DNA from 3 places in the Streptomyces sp. NPDC042002 genome. Region 2 is predicted to be linked to each of the others. Evidence: riboswitches for the same ligand, from Rfam matches in the RefSeq annotation. Region 2 holds a riboswitch; each other region holds the start of a gene.
What was found. Region 2 has a riboswitch for cyclic di-AMP ahead of ACZ6KY_RS12165 (M23 family metallopeptidase). Riboswitches for the same ligand answer to the same signal wherever they lie in the genome.
Positions count from the first base shown of each region.

Region 1: it holds a riboswitch for cyclic di-AMP, as region 2 does, so the genes downstream of both, ACZ6KY_RS40960 (M23 family metallopeptidase) here and ACZ6KY_RS12165 (M23 family metallopeptidase) in region 2, are expected to answer to the same signal.
Region 3: it holds a riboswitch for cyclic di-AMP, as region 2 does, so the genes downstream of both, ACZ6KY_RS31915 (transglycosylase family protein) here and ACZ6KY_RS12165 (M23 family metallopeptidase) in region 2, are expected to answer to the same signal.

Region 1 is NZ_JBVJCT010000064.1:43-7,095, reverse strand. It holds gene lhgO (L-2-hydroxyglutarate oxidase) at 1-72, shown strand, start outside; gene trmB (tRNA (guanosine(46)-N7)-methyltransferase TrmB) at 340-1,176, shown strand; gene ACZ6KY_RS40970 (PrsW family intramembrane metalloprotease) at 1,263-2,609, shown strand; gene ACZ6KY_RS40965 (aldo/keto reductase) at 2,757-3,701, opposite strand; gene ACZ6KY_RS40960 (M23 family metallopeptidase) at 3,849-4,862, opposite strand; cyclic di-AMP (ydaO/yuaA leader) riboswitch at 4,874-5,031, opposite strand; gene ACZ6KY_RS40955 (PP2C family protein-serine/threonine phosphatase) at 5,337-6,527, opposite strand; tRNA gene ACZ6KY_RS40950 (tRNA-Met) at 6,695-6,768, opposite strand.
Region 2 is NZ_JBVJCT010000006.1:124,581-131,633, reverse strand. It holds gene ACZ6KY_RS12180 (bifunctional acetate--CoA ligase family protein/GNAT family N-acetyltransferase) at 1-2,446, opposite strand, end outside; gene ACZ6KY_RS12175 (HPr family phosphocarrier protein) at 2,623-2,904, shown strand; gene ACZ6KY_RS12170 (GntR family transcriptional regulator) at 3,130-3,822, opposite strand; gene ACZ6KY_RS12165 (M23 family metallopeptidase) at 4,019-4,783, opposite strand; cyclic di-AMP (ydaO/yuaA leader) riboswitch at 4,796-4,956, opposite strand; gene ACZ6KY_RS12160 (M16 family metallopeptidase) at 5,173-6,561, opposite strand; gene ACZ6KY_RS12155 (M16 family metallopeptidase) at 6,558-7,053, opposite strand, start outside.
Region 3 is NZ_JBVJCT010000030.1:92,988-100,040, reverse strand. It holds gene ACZ6KY_RS31940 (NAD(P)/FAD-dependent oxidoreductase) at 1-325, opposite strand, end outside; gene ACZ6KY_RS31935 (Ppx/GppA phosphatase family protein) at 913-1,884, opposite strand; gene ACZ6KY_RS31930 (DUF501 domain-containing protein) at 1,881-2,534, opposite strand; gene ACZ6KY_RS31925 (FtsB family cell division protein) at 2,574-3,050, opposite strand; gene eno (phosphopyruvate hydratase) at 3,169-4,455, opposite strand; gene ACZ6KY_RS31915 (transglycosylase family protein) at 4,823-5,533, opposite strand; cyclic di-AMP (ydaO/yuaA leader) riboswitch at 5,538-5,731, opposite strand; gene ACZ6KY_RS31910 (transglycosylase family protein) at 5,915-6,871, opposite strand.

The DNA.
Region 1 (7,053 bases), on a different contig from region 2:
GCGGCCACCGCCTCCCTCCCGATCGGCCGTGAGGTCGCCCGCCGGGCCCTGGCGGCCCTGGCAGCGGCCTGAGCGCCCCACCCGGCGACGACGGGCCGTTCCTGGACCCCGGCGCCGCGAGGGACCTCCCGCCACCGCCGACCCGCCCGCACCGCGACTGGGCACCCGGCACGGCAAGGGCTCACCCGTCATCACGATGAGCCGCCCAACGGCCGCCCGCCCGGCCCGCGACCGCCGGCCACCGTCACGGGCCTCCCGGCGTCGCGAGGGCTGCCCCGGGCCCCCGCCACCACGGAGGGGGCCACCCCGCACCCCGGCGCCCGTAAAATCGACCCCACTGTGTCTGATTTCCTCGACTCCACCGAAGAGACCCGGCCCGCCTCCGCCGAGGACGGCTCGCCGCGTCACCACCGCGCCAAGGGCGAGCCCCGCTTCCCCCACGGTCCTCAGGCGGATCCCGCCGGCTCGCACTTCGAGCGGCGGATCCGGAGTTTCCAGCCGCGGCGGAGCCGGGTGACGACCGGACAGGGTGAGGCGTTGCAGCGGCTGTGGCCCAAGTGGGGTCTGGACATCGACGGACAGCGGACGATCGACCTGGCGGAACTGTTCGGGACGGACAGCCCCGTCGTGCTGGAGATCGGCTTCGGCATGGGTGAGGCCACCGCGCAGATGGCGGCCGATGACCAGAAGACCGGAATCCTCGCCGTGGACGTGCACACACCGGGCCAGGGAAATCTGCTCAACCTGGCCGAGCGGAGCGGCCTGTCCAACGTGCGGGTCGCCAACGGCGACGCGATCATCCTGCTCCGCGAGATGCTCCCGCCCGAGTCCCTGAACGGCCTGCGCGTCTACTTCCCCGACCCCTGGCCCAAGAAGCGGCACCACAAGCGGCGGCTGATCCAGCCGGAGTTCCTGGATCTCGCGGCGACCCGTCTCAAGCCGGGCGCCCTCGTGCACTGCGCGACGGACTGGGAGCCGTACGCCGAGCAGATGCTCGAAGTGCTGAGCGCGCACCCCGACTTCGAGAACACGCGGCCGGACGGCGGTTTCGCGCCCCGTCCGGAGTTCCGGCCCCTCACCCGTTTCGAGGGCCAGGGACTGGACAAGGGTCATGTGGTGAACGACCTCCTCTTCCGGCGCGTACAGCATCGAGACCAGCACACCCCGGGCGACTGACCCGCACACCCTCCCGCGTTTCCGGGAATTCCCGGTGACTCCGGTTGGCGTCGCGGGCCACGCCCTCCCTCGTTAGGGTCAATGCCGTGGCCATCCATCCTCCGTACGCGACACAGCCCGGCGCTCCCGCCGGACCTGCGCCGATACATCCGCACTGGTGGCAGCGCAGATGGGTACGCTACGGAGCGCTGATCACGCTGCTCGCGATGTCGGGTCTGGTGATCCTCGCCCTCGTCCGCGAACAGACCGGTACCGAGGGCTTCCTGGTCGGCCTCGGACTGGCCGTGTTCCCCGTGCCGGTGCTCATAGCCGCGTTCCGATGGCTGGACCGGGTCGAGCCGGGCCCCTGGCGCAACCTGCTCTTCTCCTTCGCCTGGGGCGCCTGCGCCGCCGCGCTCATAGCGATCGTCGCCAACAGTTTCGCGACCCGGTGGATAGCGATGGCGACCGCGGATCCGTCCAGCGCCGACACGCTCGGCGCGACCGTCATAGCGCCCGTCGTCGAGGAGTCGGCGAAGGCGGCGGCCGTCCTGCTGGTCTTCCTGTTCCGCAGACGGGACTTCACCGGGATCGTCGACGGTGTCGTCATCGCCGGGGTCACCGCCACCGGCTTCGCCTTCACCGAGAACATCCTCTACCTCGGCACCGCCTTCGGCACCGACCGGCTCAGCGGGGGGAGCGGGCTCACCTCCGTCACCGCCGCGACCTTCTTCGTCCGCGTGGTGATGTCGCCCTTCGCGCATCCGCTGTTCACCGTGCTGACCGGCATCGGCTTCGGCGTCGCGGCGCTGTCCGCCGAGCGCCAGCATGTGCGGCGGGTGCTGCTGCCGCTCACCGGACTGCTGCTCGCGATGGGTATGCACGCGGTCTGGAACAGCTCGTCGGACTTCGGCGAGTTCGGGTTCTTCGGCGTGTACGCCGCGTTCATGGTGCCCGCGTTCGGGCTGCTGACCTGGCTGGTCGTCTGGACCCGGCAGCGCGAGCTGCGCACCGTGCGCACGGAACTGCCCACGTACACCGCCGCCGGATGGCTGGGCGCGACCGAACCGTGGGCCCTCGGCTCGATGCGGGCACGACGGCTCGCCCGCGAGTACGCCGGCCATCACTTCGGGAAGCCCGCGGCGCGCTCGGTGGCGGAGTACGAGGCGTACGCGACCTCGCTGGCGTTCCTGCGCCACCGGGGGCGCCGGGGCCGTGCGGGCGCCGACTTCGTCGTACGGGAGCGCGAGTTGCTCGACGAGCTGTGGCGCCGCCGGGAGACCGCCCGCCCGGCCCTCGCCTACGCGGCCCGCGCGACGACACCGCTGCCCGTGCCACCACCCTGGCCGGGCCAGGGGTACGGGTACGTCACTCCCCCCGCGCAGCCGTACGGGCCACCGGCGCACGCGCCGGCGCCGGCGCCGTATCCCGCGTACAACCCGTACCGCTCCTAGCGCTCGTACCGCTCGTACCGCTCGTACCGCTCGTACCGCGGAACGGTCCCCGCACCCCCGGAAGACGCGAGCACCGGCGCGCACCACCGGCTGCACGCGGCACTACCGGTCGGCACCGGTGGTACCGCGCCAACGGCTCTTCGGCGCTTACGCCGACGCGTTCGACAACCGTGTCAGTTCCTCGTCCGTCAGCACCAGATCGGCGACTCCCAGCAGCGCCGGGAGCTGCTCCACCGTGCGGGCGGAGGCGATCGGCGCGGCGACGGTCGGCTGTGCGGCCAGCCAGGCGAGGGCGACCGTCGGGACCGCGACGCCGTGGGCCCCGGCGATCTCGTCGAGGGCCGCGAGGACCTTCGGCCCGCGTTCCGTGTCGAGGTGCTTGGCCGCGCCCGCTGCCCGGGGCGAGTCGACCGTCGTTCCGGGGCGGTACTTGCCGGTGAGGAATCCGGAGGCGAGCCCGAAGTACGGGACGGCGGCCAGACCGGCCCGGGAGGCGATGTCCCGCAGAGGCCCCTCGTAGGTGTCGCGCGAGACCAGGTTGTACTGCGGCTGGAGCGCGACATACCGCGCGAGACCCTCGCGGTCGGAGAACTCCAGGGACTCCTGGAGCCGCTCCGGCGAGATGTTGGAGGCGGCGATGTGCCGCACCTTGCCGGCCTTCACCAGCTCGTCGAGGGCGCCGATGATCTCGTCGACCGGCACCTCCGGCTTGTCGAAGTGCGTGTAGTAGAGGTCGATGTGGTCGGTGCCCAGGCGGCGCAGCGACGCGTCGGCCGCGGCCTTGATGTTGGCGCCGGACAGCCCCGGGTACGCGGGGTGCTGGCTGACCTTGGTGGCGACGACGATGTCCGCGCGGTTGCCACGGCTCTTCAGCCACTTGCCGATGATGGTCTCGGACTCGCCGCCCTCGTTGCCCTCGATCCACGCCGAGTAGGAGTCGGCCGTGTCGAGGAAGTTGCCGCCGGCGGCCGCGTAGGCGTCGAGCACGGCGAAGGACCGGGTCTCGTCGGCCGTCCAGCCGAAGACGTTGCCGCCGAGGGAGAGCGGGAAGACCTCGAGGTCGGACGAACCGAGCTTGCGAAGAGAAGTCATGTACGGGATCAACACCCCTCCCGGACGCAGGTATTCCGCACTCGTCCCGGACGGGGCCGGTGCGGCGCACCAGGGCCGACCGCACCTGCCTGACCGGCGGCCCTGACGTCGGGGGGGGTGACGTCAGGACCGCCGGAGATCAGGGGATCAGGGGTTGAGGCCCTTGCTCTGCAGCCACGGCATCGGGTCGATGGGGGTGGCTGCGCCGCCGGGGTGCACTTCGAGGTGCAGGTGCGGCCCGGTGACGTTGCCCGTCGCGCCCACGCGCCCGATGACTTCACCCGTGGCGACCTTCTGGCCCACGCTGACGCTGATCGACGACTGGTGGCAGAACCAGAGTTCCGTACCGTCGTCGAGGGTGAGGACCGTGCGGTAGCCGTACGAGCCCGCCCAGCCGGCCTGGGTGATGGTGCCGTTGTGGATCGCCTTGATGAGCGTGCCGGTCGGCGCCGCGAAGTCGAGTCCCGTGTGGTAGCCGGAGGACCACAGGGCACCGGCCTCACCGAAGCGGGAGGTCAGGGTGTACGACGAGGTCGGCAGCGTGTAGCTCTTGGCGAGCTGGGCGAGGCGCTCGGTCTCGGCCTTCGCCTTGGCCGCCTCCTCCGCCTTCTTCTTCGCCGCGTCGGTCTTGGCCTCGGCCACGTCCGCGTTCTTCTTCACGGCGGCGGTCAGGGCGGCCTGCTGCGTGGTGCTGTCGGCGTGGGCCTGCTGCGACTGGGCCTGCTGCATGATGCGGGCGCGCAGCGCCTCGCCGGCGTCCGTGGCGCCCTGGGCCGTGTCGGCGCTGGTCAGGCCGACGCTGGTGAGCGGAGTCGTGGAGCCCTTGGGGGTGCTGGATCCGCCGTGCGATATCAGGGCCTCGGCGGAGTGGGTGACCGACGACAGGTCGGGCAGCGAGATCGAGACGGGCGCGTTGCCCGGCGCGGCGCTGGCGATACCGCCCCCGCCGACGGCGGCTATGACACCGACGCCGAGAACCGTGGAGCTGCGGGCGAGTCCTCCGCCGCGCTGCTTGCCCGTGCGGTGCCGGCCGCGGACCGGGGGAACGGAATCCTCGGTGGGGTTCCACTCCTCCCAGGGTCCCTCGTCCTTGCCATAGCCGAAGGTATGCGTGTCATTCGGCGTGAACGAGGTTGGCTGAGCGGGCCGGTTGGACGCCACGTGGGCGCACTCCTTTCCTTCCTTGCCGCCTACCGGGTTAGCTGACGGGTTCGGAGCAGGAAGGTCTCCTACGCGCGTACGGCCACCGTGTTTCCACAGCGGAATACGCTCGATTCACCCCAAGTTGATGGTTCCCCGGTTCCCTCGCGGGATTCGGCGCGTGCGCACGGAGCCACCTCTTGTGACGGCTGTAACGGCCGCGCTGCGTTATCGAACGTTAATAGATTCAGGCACCGAATTCCAAGCTGTTCGGACTGATCATTAACGGCTTCTGGCCAGGACTTTGGGGTCATGAGCGATGAAAAACGGGCGAGTTGGCCAAACCTCGTCGACACGGATTCGCTTGACGGTACATCAGTTGCCATGCGGAGGGACACTGTCCGATCACCGCTCGTGACCATGCCCGAAAAGGCCGTGCGCGTTGTGCGCGAAAGGCTTCCCTGACCGCGCGGAAATCACGTCACCGAGCACGCGTCAAAAGCGCCGGACGGCGAGCAGCGCCATGTCGTCCGTCAAAGCACCGCCGGTATGCCGGCGGACAGCCTCGGAGAGGGCGACCAGCAGCGCGTCGGGACCGGAAAAGACCTGTCCGGCCAGCCACGCGGCCGGATCGTAGAACGTCCCGCGCGCATCGCGGGCCTCGGACAGCCCGTCCGTGTACAGAAGCAGCATCGACCCGCGCGGGAAGCGGTCCTCGACCGCCCGGTCGGGCCAGGTTCCCAGCTCGCCCATCCCGAGCGGCAGCGCGAAGGGCTCGGCGGCGAGGGTGACGAGCGTGCCGTCGGGATGCAGGAGCAGGGGCGGCGGATGGCCTCGGTTGACGATGCGGACGACGTCCTCGTCGTGCGGGATCTCCACGAGGACGGCGGTGGTGAACTCCTCGAACGCGTCAGGGCTCTCGTGCAGGGTGCCCGGGCGCGTCAGCGCCCGCTCCAGGCGCCGGGCGACCCCCTCCAGGGTCGCCTCCTGCTCCGCGGCCTCCCGGAACGCGCCGACCACCACGGCGACGGCGGCCACGGCGGTCATCCCCTTCCCCCGTACGTCCCCGACGACGAGCCGCACGCCGTACGGGGAGTCCTGCACCGCGTACAGGTCCCCGCCGATGAACGCGTCCTCCTGCGCCGCCTCGTACCGGGCCGCGACATCGAGGCCGTCGATCCGCGCCGCAGGCTCGGGCAGCACGGCGCGCTGCGCGAACTCGGCGATCTCCCGGACGGAGGCGAGCCGTTCGTCGCCGCGCCGGACCAGGATGTTGATGAGGACGGCGAGGACGGCGGCCGTCGCCACGGTGGCCGTTTCGGTGACCGCGTCGACATGCAGGACGATGCCGAGCACGCAGTGGACCACGAGCACCGCGGCGACGGCGAGGACGCCGGTGAGAACCGTGCCGCGCAGCGAGTAGAGGGGCGCGGCGACCAGGGGCGCGGCCGTGAAGAAGGGGGCCGCGGTGTAGTCCCCCGGGGTGAAGTAGTCGTAGAAGATCCCGGCGACGACGAGCAGCGCGGGCAGGGTCCTGACGAAGGCGCGCGCGACGGAGATCCTGCGGGGAACCGCTGCCGCCGGACCGGGCAGTGCGGCACTCCCGAGCCCGCGGGCACCGGGCGACCGCCCGTCCGCCCGGTCAGGGAGTTCTCCGGCTCGCTGCTCACCTCCTGGCTGCCCCACCCGTCCAGAAGACCCGGAGCGCGGGCGGCGGGCGACCGGTGTGGCCCGACCGGGGGACGGCGCCGATCGCCCGGAGGGACCGGGGGATATCCGGCCCGGAGAACCGGGCCGGGGGAAACACCAAGGGCCGGAACTCGTGAATCCGAGTTCCGGCCCTTGGCCTTGAGTAGCGGGGACAGGATTTGAACCTGCGACCTCTGGGTTATGAGCCCAGCGAGCTACCGAGCTGCTCCACCCCGCGTCGTTAAGACCAGTGTACGCCATCCGCGGGACCCGAAGCACACGCGTTTAATCGCGCCCCTTCAGCGGCGTCGGCGGGCCCCTGCTTCACCTGGCGCGTACGGCATCCGGGGGTGCCGTACGGGGCCCGGCCCCGGCCTGGTCCGCCGCCTAATAGGACTCCGTTAGGTCTTTCGGTCGAGGCTGATCACGAGCATGTTGGATGTGTGGACGCACATGAAGTGAACCGTGTCCGGGCGATGTTGGCGTTGTATGTGGCTGATGTGTTCGCGTCGGTGCCGCGGAA
Region 2 (7,053 bases):
TGTCGACACCGCGCGGCGCCATCCCCTGAACGACCGGGCGCAGCACCGTCGGGGGCCCGAAAAGCTCGGTCAGTTCCGCGTACGCCCGGCGCAGCTGTTCCTCGTCCGCCACGTCCAGCCGTACGCCGCCCAGGTCGGCGCGGTGCCGCAGGTGCGGGGCGGTGGTCTTGAGGGCCACGGGGTAGCCGATGGCCCGCGCGGCCGCGACGGCGTCGTCCGGAGTGGGGGCGGGCAGGGCACGGTGCACGTCGATGCCGTACCGCCCGAGCAGCGCCGCCGTCTCCTCGCCTCCCAGGGTCAGCCCCTCCCCGCGCGTGAGGAGGCCGTCGATCAGCTGAGCGGCTCCCTTCTCGTCGATGTCCTCGTATTCGGGCACCTTGCCGGGCTCGCCGGCGTCCAGGCGCCACTGGGCGTACTTGACGGCTTCGGCGAGGGCGCGGACGGCGCGTTCGGCGGCGGGGTAGGCGGGGATGAGCCGGGAGTCCGGGGCGGGCGCGGGACGCACCGCGGTGGGCGATCGGTCCGAGGGGTGGAAGCGGGCGCCGGGCACCGCGCCCGGTGCCGCCTCGGGGGCCTGGGGCGCGGTGCTCGCGGCGGCGGACAGCGCCTCGGCGAGTCCGCCCAGTTCGACGTGCACGACGAGCACGGGTTTCGCCGGGGCCGCCAGGGCGGAGGACCGCAGCGCCTCGGCGAGCGCCGCGTCGGCGGCCGAGGTCTCCCCCAGGGCCGGTATGGCGGTCACGACGACGGCGTCACAGCCGTCGTCGGCGAGGGCCTGCGACAGCGCCCGGTGGAAGTCCTCCGCCGAGGCCGCCGTGGTCAGGTCCCGCGGCGGCAGCGGCCTGAGCCCTTCGGCGAGACACGCGTCGTACGTGAGCAGCCCCAGTGACTCGGAGTTCCCGAGGATCGCCACGCGGGGTCCTCTGGGGAGCGGCTGGCGGGCCAGCAGCAGGCCCGCGTCGACGAGTTCGGTGATCGTGTCCACCCGGATCACTCCGGCCTGGCGCAGCAGCGCGGACACGGTGGCGTGCGGCAGCCGTGTGGCCCGTACGGCATGCCCCTGGGGAGCGGCCCCGCCGTGCCGCGCCCCCTGGACCACGACCAGCGGCTTCGCCGCCGCCGTCCGCCGTGCGAGGCGGGTGAACTTGCGCGGGTTGCCGATGGATTCGAGGTACATCAGGGCGACGTCGGTGTCCGGGTCGTCGTACCAGTACTGCAGTACGTCGTTGCCGGACACGTCCGCCCGGTTCCCGGAGGAGACGAAGGTCGACACGCCGGTCACGCCGGTGACGCCGCCGCCGCGCCGGTGCAGCCGGGACAGCAGGGCGATCCCGATGGCGCCGGACTGCGCGAACAGGCCGATCCGTCCGGGACGGGGCATCTGCGGCGCGAGTGAGGCGTTCAGACGCACTTCGGGGGAGGTGTTGATGACCCCGAAGGCGTTGGGCCCGATGATGCGCATCCCGTACGTGCGCGCGTGCCGCACGAGTTCGCGCTGGCGTTCGCGTCCCTCGGGACCGCTCTCGGCGTATCCGGCGGAGACCACCACGAGCCCCTGCACGCCGTGTTCGCCGCATTCCGTGACGACGTCGGGGACGTGCTCGGCGGGCACGGCGACGACGGCGAGGTCGACGGGCTCGGCGATGTCGCGGACGGAGCGGTGGGCCGGGACTCCGTCGAGTTCCTTGTCCTGGAGTGCGGCGTTCACGGCGTACAGCCGTCCGGTGAATCCGGCGTCCCGCAGGTTGTCGAGGACGCTGCGGCCGACCCCGCCGGGCTCGCGCCCGGCGCCGATGACGGCTACCGAGCCGGGGGCGAGCAGCCGCTGCACGGACCGGGCCTCGGCACGCTGCTCCCGCGCGCGCTGCACGGCAAGGGACCGGTCGGTGGGTTCGAGGTCGAACTCGAGGCGTACGACGCCGTCCTCGAAGCTGCGCTTCTGGATGTAGCCGGCGTCCGTGAACACTTTGATCATCTTGTTGTTGGCGGGCAGCACCTCGGCGGCGAAGCGGCGGATGTCCCGTTCGCGGGCCACCGCCGCGATGTGTTCGAGCAGCGCCGAGGCCACGCCGCGACCCTGGTGGGCGTCCTGCACGAGGAAGGCGACCTCGGCCTCGTCGGCGGGCGCGGACGCGGGCATCCCGTCGGCGTCGATGCGGTCGTAGCGCACGGTGGCGATGAACTCGCCGCCCACCGTGACCGCGAGGCCCACCCGGTCCACGAAGTCGTGGTGGGTGAAACGGTGGACGTCCTTGGCGGACAGCCGCGGATACGGCGCGAAGAAGCGGTAGTACTTCGACTCGTCGGACACCTGCTCGTAGAAGCTGACCAGACGCTCGGCGTCGTCCACGGTGATGGGCCTGACGCGTGCGGTGCCGCCGTCGCGCAGCACCACGTCGGCCTCCCAGTGAGCTGGGTACTCGTGCCGGTCCGACGAGGTCTGCATGGGGCCCAGAGTACGGCTCGCGTACGACAACGGCGCGAGGCAGTCTGAGGGTGACGGACGCCGGAGCGGGGCCGCGGACCGACACCGCGGCGGGCGGAACCCGGGACCGTCCGGGCATGCCTCACGATATGGAACACTGGTCTAGACAACCTGGAACACCCGAAGGGCAGCATCACATGGCTGAGCGCCGCGTCAACGTCGGCTGGACCGAGGGCCTCCACGCCCGCCCCGCCTCCATCTTCGTCCGGGCCGCCACGGCCTCCGGCATCCCCGTGACGATCGCCAAGTCCGACGGCAACCCCGTCAACGCGGCCTCCATGCTCGCGGTCCTCGGCCTGGGCGCCCAGGGCGGCGAGGAGATCGTCCTCGCGTCGGACTCCGAGGGCGCGGACGCCGCTCTCGACCGTCTGGCGAAGCTGATCGCCGAGGGACTCGACGAGCTCCCCGAGACCGTCTGAGCCCACGAGGCACCCAGGACACACGCGGCTGGGCCGCGCCGCCCTTCCCCCGGGTGGCGCGGCCCAGCCGTTTTCCGTACTCCGCTCAGGAATTCTCCCGGTGACACGCGGGGCCCTCGTGCCGTGGTCCCGGGAATAGCGCGCGCCGAAATTCCGGACACGCGAATAAAAGGGCATCAGAAATGAGGCCCTGCCGAATATCCCTCTTTGTATACGGCGCCCGTGTTAATGACGCAGGCCCGTCATGTTTACGGGATGTTGCGAACTTCTCACACGGTCCGGCCGCTCGCCGCCGGGAAATCGGAGCCGGTGCACGGCCGTCGCGCGCTCGGTGTGCAGCGCCGTGATCGCGCGGGCCCGCTCGCCGTCGCCGCGGGCGACCGCGTCCACGATGCCGCCGTGCTCGGCCCAGGACTCCGCGGGGTTGGCCGGCGCCTCCACCGAGTACATCCAGGCGATCTTGTGCCGCAGCTGGGCGAGCGTGGAGGTCAGCGCGGGACTGCCGGACGCCTGTGCGAGCGTCTCGTGGAACCAGCCGCCCAGCGAGCGCAGATCCTCGCTGTGGCCCCTCCTGGAACGCTCCTGGCCCAGCCTGACCAGGCCTCGCAGCACCTTGAGGTGGGCCTCCGTACGCCGTTGGGCGGCCCGCGCGGCGCCCAGCGGTTCCAGCAGCATGCGCATCTCCAGGAGGTCCGCGGCCTCCTGCTCGGTGGGTTCCGCGACGCACGCGCCCGCGTGCCGGCGGGTGACCACGAAGCCCTCGGCCTCCAGGGTGCGCAGCGCCTCGCGCACGGGGACGCGCGAGACGCCGTAGCGCCGCGCGAGCAGTTCCTCGGTGAGCCGGCCGCCGCGCTCGTAGACACCCGCGACGATGTCGTCACGGATCGCCGTGCATACCGAGTGCGCCGGAATACGCATGACCGACCTCCGCTTTAATCCCCGCGAAACGCCATCGATTGACGCTTGTTCAGTGACTCTATTGCAGGAAGCCTGAATTTCCGATGGCGGGCCTGAATCCATGGATATTTTTTGGACAGACGGCCTCCGGAAACGATGATGCCCCGGCTCGGTGAGCCGGGGCATCGAAAGCGGTGAAGAAGCCGCGAAGCGGTCGTCAGACGTTGACTCCGTGCGAGCGCAGGTACGCGACCGGGTCGATGTCCGAGCCGTACTCCGCGGTCGTACGGGCCTCGAAGTGGAGGTGCGGTCCGGTGGTGTTGCCGGTGTCCCCGGAGAGGCCGATCTGCTGCCCCGGAGTGACCGCCTGCCCCACCGACACCCCGATGGACGACAGGTGGCCGTACATGGTGTACGTGCCGTCGTGCATCTTGATCACGACTTGATTGCCGTAGGCGCCGCCCCAGCCGGTCGTGACGACGGTGCCGGAGCCGACGGTGTGGACCGAGGTGCCGTACGCGGCGTGGAAGTCGACGCCGGTGTGGCTGCCCGAGGACCAGAGGCTGCTGCTGGCCTGGTAGCCGGTGGAGATGTACGAACCGGTGATCGGGATGACGAACGTGTTCAGGCGCTTGCGCTCGGCCTCACGGGCGGCGCGCTCCTTGGCCTCGCGGGCCTTCGCGGCCTGCTCCGCGGCGTGCTTGCGCGCGGTCTGCTCGGCCTGCTTCCGCGCGGCGGCCTCGTCGGCGGCGCGCTGCTGCGCGAAGGCCTGGGCGTCGATCTGGTCGGCGACCGAGTCGCCGAGCGTGACGGCCTGGGTCAGCCCGGTCTGCTCGACGGAGGATTCCGCGGCGAACGCGGGGGCGGCCAGGGTTCCGATCACACCGGTGGTGGTGAGCGCCGCGACCCCGACGGCGGTCTTGGTCGTGCTGTGCACGCGGCTCTGACGACGATGCTTGCCGGTGCCACAAGAGAACGCCATGTAGGGGCTGATCCTTTCCTTCCCTCTCGCCTACCGGGTTAGCTGACGGGTTCGGAGCAGGAAGGTCTCCTACGGACCCCCTCCGGGGAGGGCGTCCGATTCACCCCAGGGACTACGTGTGGGTCCCCGGCTCCCCTGACTCGCGCCATAGGGGGACTCGGCGATGACTGTCCGGTGCCGCGGGCGCGGCGCACTGCGTGACGAACAGCCGGACCGACGCTAAACGCGGCATCATTCGAACAACAAACAGATCACGATTTTTGTAACGCATCCCACAGAGCAGAAGGGCAACTCCCGCACGAATGCGGACATCTTGGGGGCGGGGTCCGGGAAAAGAGAAGGCCCTGGCGACTCTTCAGTCATCAGGGCCCTCTTCGGTCGCACGGGCTCTACTCGGCGGCCACCACGCTGACTTCACCGATTCCGAGGGCCCTGACCGGCTCCTCGATCTGTGCCGCGTCGCCCACCAGGACGGTCACCAGACGGTCCATCGGGAACGCGCTCACGGCGGCCGCGGTGGCCTCCACGGTGCCGGTGGCGGCCAGTTGCTGATAGAGCGTCGCCTGATAGTCGTCCGGCAGGTGCTGCTCGACCTGGTCCGCGAGCGTGCTCGCGACGGCCGCCGCCGTCTCGAACTTGAGGGGCGCGACACCCACCAGGTTCTGCACGGCGACATCGCGCTCCGTGTCGGTCAGCCCTTCGGCCGCGAGGGTGCGCAGCACCTTCCACAGGTCGTCGAGCGCCGGACCCGTGTTCGGGGTGTCCACCGAGCCGCTGATGGCGAGCATCGCGACGCCCGTGCCGTCCGGCGCGGAGCGCAGGACCTGGCCGAACGCCCGTACGCCGTAGGTGTAGCCCTTCTCCTCGCGCAGGACGCGGTCCAGGCGCGAGGTGAGGGTGCCGCCGAGGCAGTAGGTGCCGAGCACCTGGGCGGGCCACACGCGGTCGTGCCGGTCGGCGCCGACCCGGCCGATGAGCAGCTGGGTCTGGACGGCCCCGGGGCGGTCGACGATGATCACGCGGCCGGTGTCGTCGGCGCTCACCGGCGGCACGGGGCGCGGCTCGGCGGACGAACCCGTCCAGGAGCCGAGCGTGTCGCCGAGCAGCTCGTCGAGGTCGACACCGGTCAGGTCGCCGACGACGACCGCGGTGGCCGTGGCCGGGCGTACGTGCTTCTCGTAGAAGGCGCGTACGGCCGCCGAGTCGATGTTCTGGACGGTCTCCTCGGTGCCCTGGCGCGGACGCGACATACGCGCGCTCGCCGGGAACAGCTCCTTGGAGAGCTCCTTGGCGGCACGACGGGCGGGGTTGGCCGTCTCGTGCGGGATCTCGTCCAGCCGGTTGCGCACCAGCCGCTCGACCTCGCTGTCCGCGAACGCGGGGGCCCGCAGGGCGTCGGCGAGCAGGCCCAGGGCCTTGGCCAGGCGCGAGACGGGCACTTCGAGGGACAGCCGTACACCGGGGTGGTCGGCGTGCGCGTCGAGCGTGGCGCCGCAGCGCTCCAGTTCGGCGGCGAAGTCCTCGGCCGAGTGCTTGTCGGTGCCCTCGGAGAAGGCGCGCGCCATGATCGTGCCGATGCCGTCCAGGCCCGCTGGCTCGGCCTCCAGCGGCGCGGCGAGGATGACCTCGACGGCGACGACCTGCTGGCCGGGGCGATGGCAGCGCAGCACGGTCAGACCGTTGTCCAGGGTGCCGCGCTCGGGGGCGGGAAACGCCCACGGCTTGGGCCGGCCGCCCTGGGGCTGCGGGTGGAAGTCCATGGTGGCGAGCTCGGTCACTTCGCCGCCTCCTCGTCGGTCTCGTCGGCGGAGTCAGCCGCGTCGGCGGCTTCGGCGGTGGTCGGCTCGTAGACGAGCACCGCGCGGTTGTCGGGGCGCAGGCGGGCCTTGGCGGCCTCCTGGACCTCCTCCGCCGTGACGTCGAGGACGCGCTGCACGGCGGTCAGGGCGAGCTGCGGGTCGCCGAACAGGACGGCGTACCGGCACAGTTCGTCGGCACGGCCCGCGACGGTACCGAGCCGGTCGAGCCACTCGCGCTCCAACTGGGCCTGCGCGCGCTCCATTTCCCCGGCCGTGGGGCCCTCCTCGGCGAACCGGGCGAGCTCCTCGTCGACGGCGGCCTCGATGACCGGGACCTCGACGTCACCGGACGTCTTCACGTCCAGCCATCCCAGGGAGGGCGCTCCGGCGAGCCGCAGCAGGCCGAAGCCGGCCGCGACGGCGGTGCGGTCACGGCGTACGAGCCGGTTGTAGAGCCGGGAGGACTCGCCG
Region 3 (7,053 bases), on a different contig from region 2:
GGTAGTCGAAGGGCAGCTCGTACGCCTCGCCCACGAGGGGGGCGATCGTGGCGACCTTGCGGTCCTGGTCGATGGTGGTGACCCGGCCGGTGAGGACCTCCGCCTTGGGAAGTACACGCCGCAGCGGGACGACGACGTGCCGCGGGGAGATGCTGCCGGCGGCGGCTTCGGGGAGGAAGGGCTGGTAGGTCATGTACGACCGGGGATCGACGACCGTGACGGTCGCCTCTCCGTAGCGCATCTGCTTGAGGATGCGCCGAGCTGCGTACAGGCCTACGTACCCACCGCCTACTACGAGGATCCTGGGACGCTCCGTGGTGCTCATGCCATCGAGTATCCACCCGCTTCAGGGGGGTCGCTCGTGCGCCCCTTCACAAGCATGAGCAGGGGCTCTGCTACACTCCGCCGCCCACCTGATCGAGGTCATGGCAGCCGGGGGAAACCACCGTACGGTTCGTACCGTTGTCAACACCGCGTGAGCTGCGGTCCAACCCGTTCAGCCCAGCGGACCACACCCCTGTTTCACCACCCGGAAACACGGCCGCAACGCTCCTTCGAGCATGCTGCCGCACCGCCTGAGGCCTACGGAAGGGCCCAAGTGGCCCCTTCCTCGCCCAGCAGGGCTTTTTTCCTTGTGAAGAACTTCACGAAGTTTCTCGACGGGGCCTTCCCTGAGGGGTTCCACACCCCCTCGGACACGCTCATACGTTATCCGACGCGCTCAGCCGAGGCTACTGATCGGTAGCGAACGAGACCGGAACCACGCCCCCGCGACGCTGCCGAAACATCGCCGGACACCGCGTCCGGAGCTCCCCACGGCCCCCGTGCGTCCCGGAAGGACGACGGGCCCCGGTCCCTCGGGAAAGAGGTACCGGGGCCGCCCCACGTCCGTTCTCGACGCGTCAGCGTCTGTCAGTCGCCCTGCCTGCCCGCTTCGGCGTCTTCCGCCACCTTGAAGGCGATCCCGTCGAGGATGTCGTGCTCGCTGACCACGACCTCCTCGGCCCCGGTCCGCTCCATGATCGAGAGCAGCACGAGGGCACCCGCGCCGATCACGTCCACCCGGCCCGGGTGCATCGAGGGGATCGCCGCGCGCTCGGCGTGCGTGGAGCGCAGCAGCCACTCGGTGATCTCCCGGACGCGCGCGAGGGAGACCCGCGAGTGGTGGATCCGCCCGGAGTCGTACTCGGCGAGGTCCAGCGCGATCGCCGCGACCGTGGTGACCGAGCCGGCCAGCCCCACCAGGGTGCGCGCCTCGCGCAGCGGGACCGTCTCCTCGGCGAGGTCGAGGGCGGCCTCGATGTCGGCGCGCATGGCCGCGACCTGCTCGGCGGTGGGCGGGTCGGTCACGGCACCGTCGCGCACGAGGTGACGTTCCGTCATCCGTACGCAGCCGATGTCCACGGAGCGTGCCGCGCGCACCCGCTCGGCCCCGACGACGAACTCGGTCGAACCGCCGCCGATGTCCACCACCAGGTAGGGCGTGGCGAGGTCGTCGCGCCCGGCCAGTTCCCTGGTCGCGCCGGTGAAGGAGAACTCCGCCTCCTGGTCCCCGGTGATGACCTCCGGCTCGACGCCGAGGACGTCCAGCACCCCGCGTACGAACTCGTCCCGGTTCTCGGCGTCCCGGGAGGCGGAGGTGGCGACGAAGCGGAGCCGCTCGGCGCCGTGCTCCTTGATGGCTTCCGCGTACGCGCGGCAGGCGGCGAAGGTCCGCTCCAGCGCCTCGGGGGCGAGCCGGCCGGTGCGGTCGACGCCCTGGCCCAGCCTCACGATGGTCATCCGCCGGTCCAGGTCGACGAGTTCGCCCGTCGCCGGGTCGGCGTCGGCCACCAGGAGCCGGATGGAGTTCGTACCGCAGTCGACGGCGGCGACGCGGGTCACCGGCCGTCCTCGCCGGACTCGCCGGACTCGGTGGACTCGGTGGACTCGCCGGACTCGACGGGCCTGAAGGCGAACCAGCCGGCGTCGGCGCCCTCTCCGGACGTCGACACCTGCCACCCGTCGCCGGAGGGCGGTCCGGCCGGGGTGACGCACGCACCCTTGCGCCACCACTCGGGCAGCATCGCGATGGCCTCGTCGCCGAGCGGGTTGACGCCCGGCCCGGCGGCCAGCGAGTGCGCGACCAGGACGTGCAGGCACTTCACCCGGTCCGGCATACCGCCCGCGCTCGGGAAGCCCGCCAGGACCTCGATGGCGTCACGGCGCGCGATGTAGTCCTCGTGGGCGGCGCGGTAGGCCGCGGCCAGTTCGGGGTCGGTGGCCAGCCGGTCGGTCATCTCCTTCATGACCCCGTTGGCCTCCAGCGTCCCGATCGCGGACGCGGCCCGCGGGCACGTCAGGTAGTACGTGGTCGGGAACGGCGTCCCGTCGGGGAGGCGGGGCGCCGTCTCCACGACGTCCGGCTGACCGCAGGGGCAGCGGTGCACGATCGCGCGCAGGCCGCGCGGCGGCCGGCCGAGCTGCTGCTTGAAGGCCTCGACGTCGGCGTCGGTGGGCTCGGTGCGCGGGGTGGTCGGCGGAGGCGTTTCCATGCCGTGAGTCACGTGTCTTTCTGGTCAGTTCATGGGTCGTCACTGGTCGGCGGCGTCGGACTTGTCCACGCCGTCCCAGACATTGGTGTACCAGGGGCGGTCGGCGGTGCCCCGTTCGGCGCGGGCCTGCTTCGCCGCGTCCGGGTCGATCACGACGTAGCCGGTCTCGCCCGGCATCACATAGTGCAGCCGCTGCCGGATCTGCTGCTTCGCGTACGCGTCGTCCTGCCAGCGTGCCTTGAGGTCGCGCAGCTGCTCGACCCGCTGCCCGGCCTGCTCCTGCTGCCGCTCCAGGTCGGCGACCTGGGCGCGCTGGGAGACGTACTGCCGCATCGGGTACGCGAGGGCGACGATCAGGGAGCACAGGACCAGGGCGAGCAGCGCGGCCCGGCCGGTCAGCCGGGAGCGGCGCGCCTGCCGCTTGGTCTGGGAGCGGTAGACCCGGGCCGCCGTCTGCTCGCCGAGCAGCTTCAGCCTGGTCGAGGTGGAGAACCGGTCCCGGTCCTTCACGGCCATGAGTCCCGCCTCCCCAGTACTGGCCCGTCGTACGGGCCCGTCACACGCGTACGTCCCCGCACACGGTACGGGACCGGGTGCGGGGACGTACGGAGGACGCTTCCTGAGCCGGTGAGGGTCAGTCCTTGAAGCGGGGGAACGCCGAGCGGCCGGCGTACACCGCGGCGTCGTCGAGGATCTCCTCGATGCGCAGCAGCTGGTTGTACTTGGCGACGCGCTCGGAGCGGGCCGGGGCACCGGTCTTGATCTGGCCGCAGTTGGTGGCGACGGCCAGGTCGGCGATGGTGACGTCCTCGGTCTCGCCGGAGCGGTGGGACATCATGCACTTGTAACCGCTGCGCTGGGCCAGCTCGACGGCGTCGAGGGTCTCGGTCAGCGAACCGATCTGGTTCACCTTGACGAGCAGCGCGTTGGCGGTGCCCTCCTCGATGCCACGGGCCAGCCGCTCCGGGTTGGTGACGAACAGGTCGTCGCCGACGATCTGGACCTTGTCGCCGAGGCGGTCGGTGAGGACCTTCCAGCCGGCCCAGTCGTCCTCGAAGAGCGGGTCCTCGATGGAGACGAGCGGGTAGGCCGCCACGAGCTCCTCGTAGTACTCGGTCATCTCGGCGGCCGAGCGGGACTTGCCCTCGAACTCGTACTTGCCGTCCTTGTAGAACTCGGACGCGGCGACGTCGAGCGCGAGCGCGACCTGCTCGCCGGGGACGTAACCGGCCTGCTTGATGGCCTCGAGGATGAGGTCGAGCGCGGCGCGGTTGGAGTCCAGGTTCGGGGCGAAGCCGCCCTCGTCGCCGAGGCCGGTGGACAGGCCCTTGGACTTCAGGACGGACTTGAGGGTGTGGTAGACCTCGGTGCCCCAGCGCAGGGCCTCGGAGAAGGACTCCGCGCCGATCGGGGCGATCATGAACTCCTGGATGTCCACGTTCGAGTCGGCGTGCGACCCGCCGTTCAGGATGTTCATCATCGGAACGGGCAGCAGGTGCGCGTTCGGGCCGCCCAGGTAGCGGAAGAGCGGCAGGTCGGACGCCTCGGAAGCGGCGTGCGCGACGGCGAGCGAGACGCCGAGGATGGCGTTGGCGCCGAGCGAGCCCTTGTTGTCGGTGGCGTCCAGGTCGAACATCGCCTGGTCGATCAGGCGCTGCTCGGTGGCGTCGTAGCCGACGAGCTCCGGGCCGATCTGCTCGATGACGGCGAGGACGGCCTTCTCGACACCCTTGCCCTGGTAGCGGTTGGGGTCGCCGTCGCGAAGCTCGATGGCCTCGAACGCTCCGGTGGAGGCGCCGGACGGAACGGCGGCACGACCCGTGCTGCCGTCGTCGAGGCCGACCTCGACCTCGACCGTGGGGTTGCCTCGGGAGTCCAGGATTTCCCGGGCTACGACGACGTCGATGGACGGCACGAGCATCTCCTTCTGGGATGTGACGCGGGTATGCGGGGCTTGGCAGCCCCGCGGGATGAGCCTATCCGGCCCGAGGGGATCGGCCAGCCGATCGACCACCCCTTGAGCAGAAGTGAGAGTACATATTGTTCCTGAACGGAACAAAAAAAGAAATGAAAAACCCCGCTCCGGTGCGTGCGGGGGAACACGCACCGGAGCGGGGAGCCCGTGGGGACGGGGGCCCTCGGCGGGCCTCCGGAGTGGAGGCCCGGCCTGCGAGGGAGCCATCATGAGCTGTCATTCAGCCGGGGCATCTGGGGCGATGCCGCGCACGGCCGGGACCACGGTCGCCCTCCGCCGAAGGCGACCCCGTCGGGCCGGCGTGCGGCCGCGCTCAGCCGAGGTGCAGCTGCTGGCCCGGGTAGATGAAGTCGGCGTCGGCGACGATGTCCTTGTTCAGCTTGAACAGCTTCTGCCAGCCGCCCTTGACGTGCTTCTTCTCAGCGATCGAGCTGAGGGTGTCGCCCTTGACGACCTTGTACTCGCCGTCACCCTTCTTGACCTTCTTGCCGGTCGGGGTGGTGACGGTCTTCTGGGCGGCGGGGCGCTCCGCGGAACGCGAGGCGGCCTGATCCGTCGTACGGGTGGTGGTGGCGCTCTGCGAGCCGCTCGACGAGGAGGATCCGGAGGAGGTCGACGGGGTCGACGGGGTCGAGGTGCCACCGCTGTACGCGGCGCTCGACAGGCCGGTGCCGCAGGTCGGCCAGGCGCCCTTGCCCTGCGCGGCGAGGACCTTCTCACCGATGGTGATCTGCTGCGACTTCGAGGCCTGGTCGGCGGTGGAGGCGTAGGCGGTGCCGCCGTACGCGGCCCAGGTGGAGGCGGAGAACTGCAGGCCGCCGTAGTAGCCGTTGCCGGTGTTGATCGACCAGTTGCCGCCGGCCTCGCACTGGGCGACGGCGTCCCACTCGGAGGCGGTGGCGGCGGAGGCGTTGCCGGCCACCATCAGCGGGGCGGCGATGGCGACACCGGTGACACCGGCGAGCGCGGCGACGCGGGTGGCCTTGTTCGGACGACGGTGCTTGCCCTTGCTGGAAAACAGCATGGAGTGATCCCCTCACCGACGCCTGCGAGGTGAGCTGTCGGGTTCGGGCCGGTTGAGTTGCCCGGCCGCGTGCCGTCGGTCCCGTCTCCAGGACGTCCGACACGCGACTTAACCCCAAGCCGTTCCCGGGTGTCTCTCAACTCCCGGTCCCGGCGCCTACCTTGGGTCCCCCGCTCCTGCCTACGGCGCATGACGCGACGACTGTTCCCGTACGGCCGCTGGCAGGATTCGGCGTTGTGACCGTCGGGGCCCGCTGTGGCGAGCGGTCACGACCGTAAGCAGTCGATCGGCGGAATATCAAAGACGATCAGGGCTTCTGAGACCCATCTCTCAGTTGCACCAAACCGGACATTCCACAGCGAACCGTGACGTGAACTCCCGCTAGTTCTGCACCGTTTCGGCGGTGACGGCAATGCTCCGACCGGGGACGATGAGGCCGGGACCGGCGTCGGTCGCCCCGCTGTCCGCGGCGGACTGGCCACCCCATCCGCCTTCGAGGCCGAGGACGTCGGAAACGTTCCAGAGGTTCGTGCTGACGTACGAGTTGTCGACGCTGTCGCTCGGGGTCACCGAGGGGCCCGGGGTGCTCGACGCGTGCCGCCCCGTGGCGCTGTCGGCAGGGCTGCCGGTCGCGCTCCCCGTGGCGTCTCCGCCACGATGGCGGCCGGTGCCCGCACTCGCGGTGTCGGAGGCGTTCGAAGAGGCGCCCTTCTGTCCGGACTTGCCCGACTCGTCACTCTTGTCGGTCGCTCGGCTCGAAGCGCTGGGGCTCGGCGAGGCGTCAGGCTTCGCGGTGCTGTCGGTCGCGCCCGAGGAGTCGGCCGAATCGCTCGAACCGGCCAGGTTCGACAAAGGGGATGAGCTGGGCGAAGTAGACAAACCGGATGAGCTGTACGAACCAGCGTCACTCCCGGCGCTCGACGAGCCGTCGGCCACGCCCGTGTCGACCTGGACCCCGGCCGAACCCTCACTGAGCCCGGAGAGCGGTCCGCAGGTCGGCCAGGCCGCGAGGCCCCGGTCGTCGAGCAGCTTCTCGGCGACGGCTATCTGCTGCGAGCGGCTGGCCTGGTCGGCCCTCGGGGCGTACTCGAGACCGCCGTACGCCTCCCAGTCCGCCTGGTCGAGCTGGAGCCCGCCGTAGTACCCGTTGCCCTGGTCGGCGCTCCACGCGCCGCCACTCTCGCACTGCGCCACCCGGTCCCAGGTGGTCCCGTCGGCCGCGCTCGCACCCGACGCGGCGAGCAACGGGATGACGATGGCCGATCCGGTCACCCCCGCGGCGACGACGAGGGCTGGGGCCTGACGAGGGCGACGGTGACGGCCGTTCCCGGAGAGCATGCGGAAGCCTTTCGCGTGACAGCGGGGGACCACCGCGGCTCCTGCGAAGTGCTGAAGCGGAGCCGCCGCGTTGATGGGTGAAGGTAGCCGCACTCGATCACTTGTCACAAGTCGATGCAGTACAGATCACGTGAAGATCACAGATTTGATGGAGCGTCATGTTCCGGTAGCCGGAAGGGTGC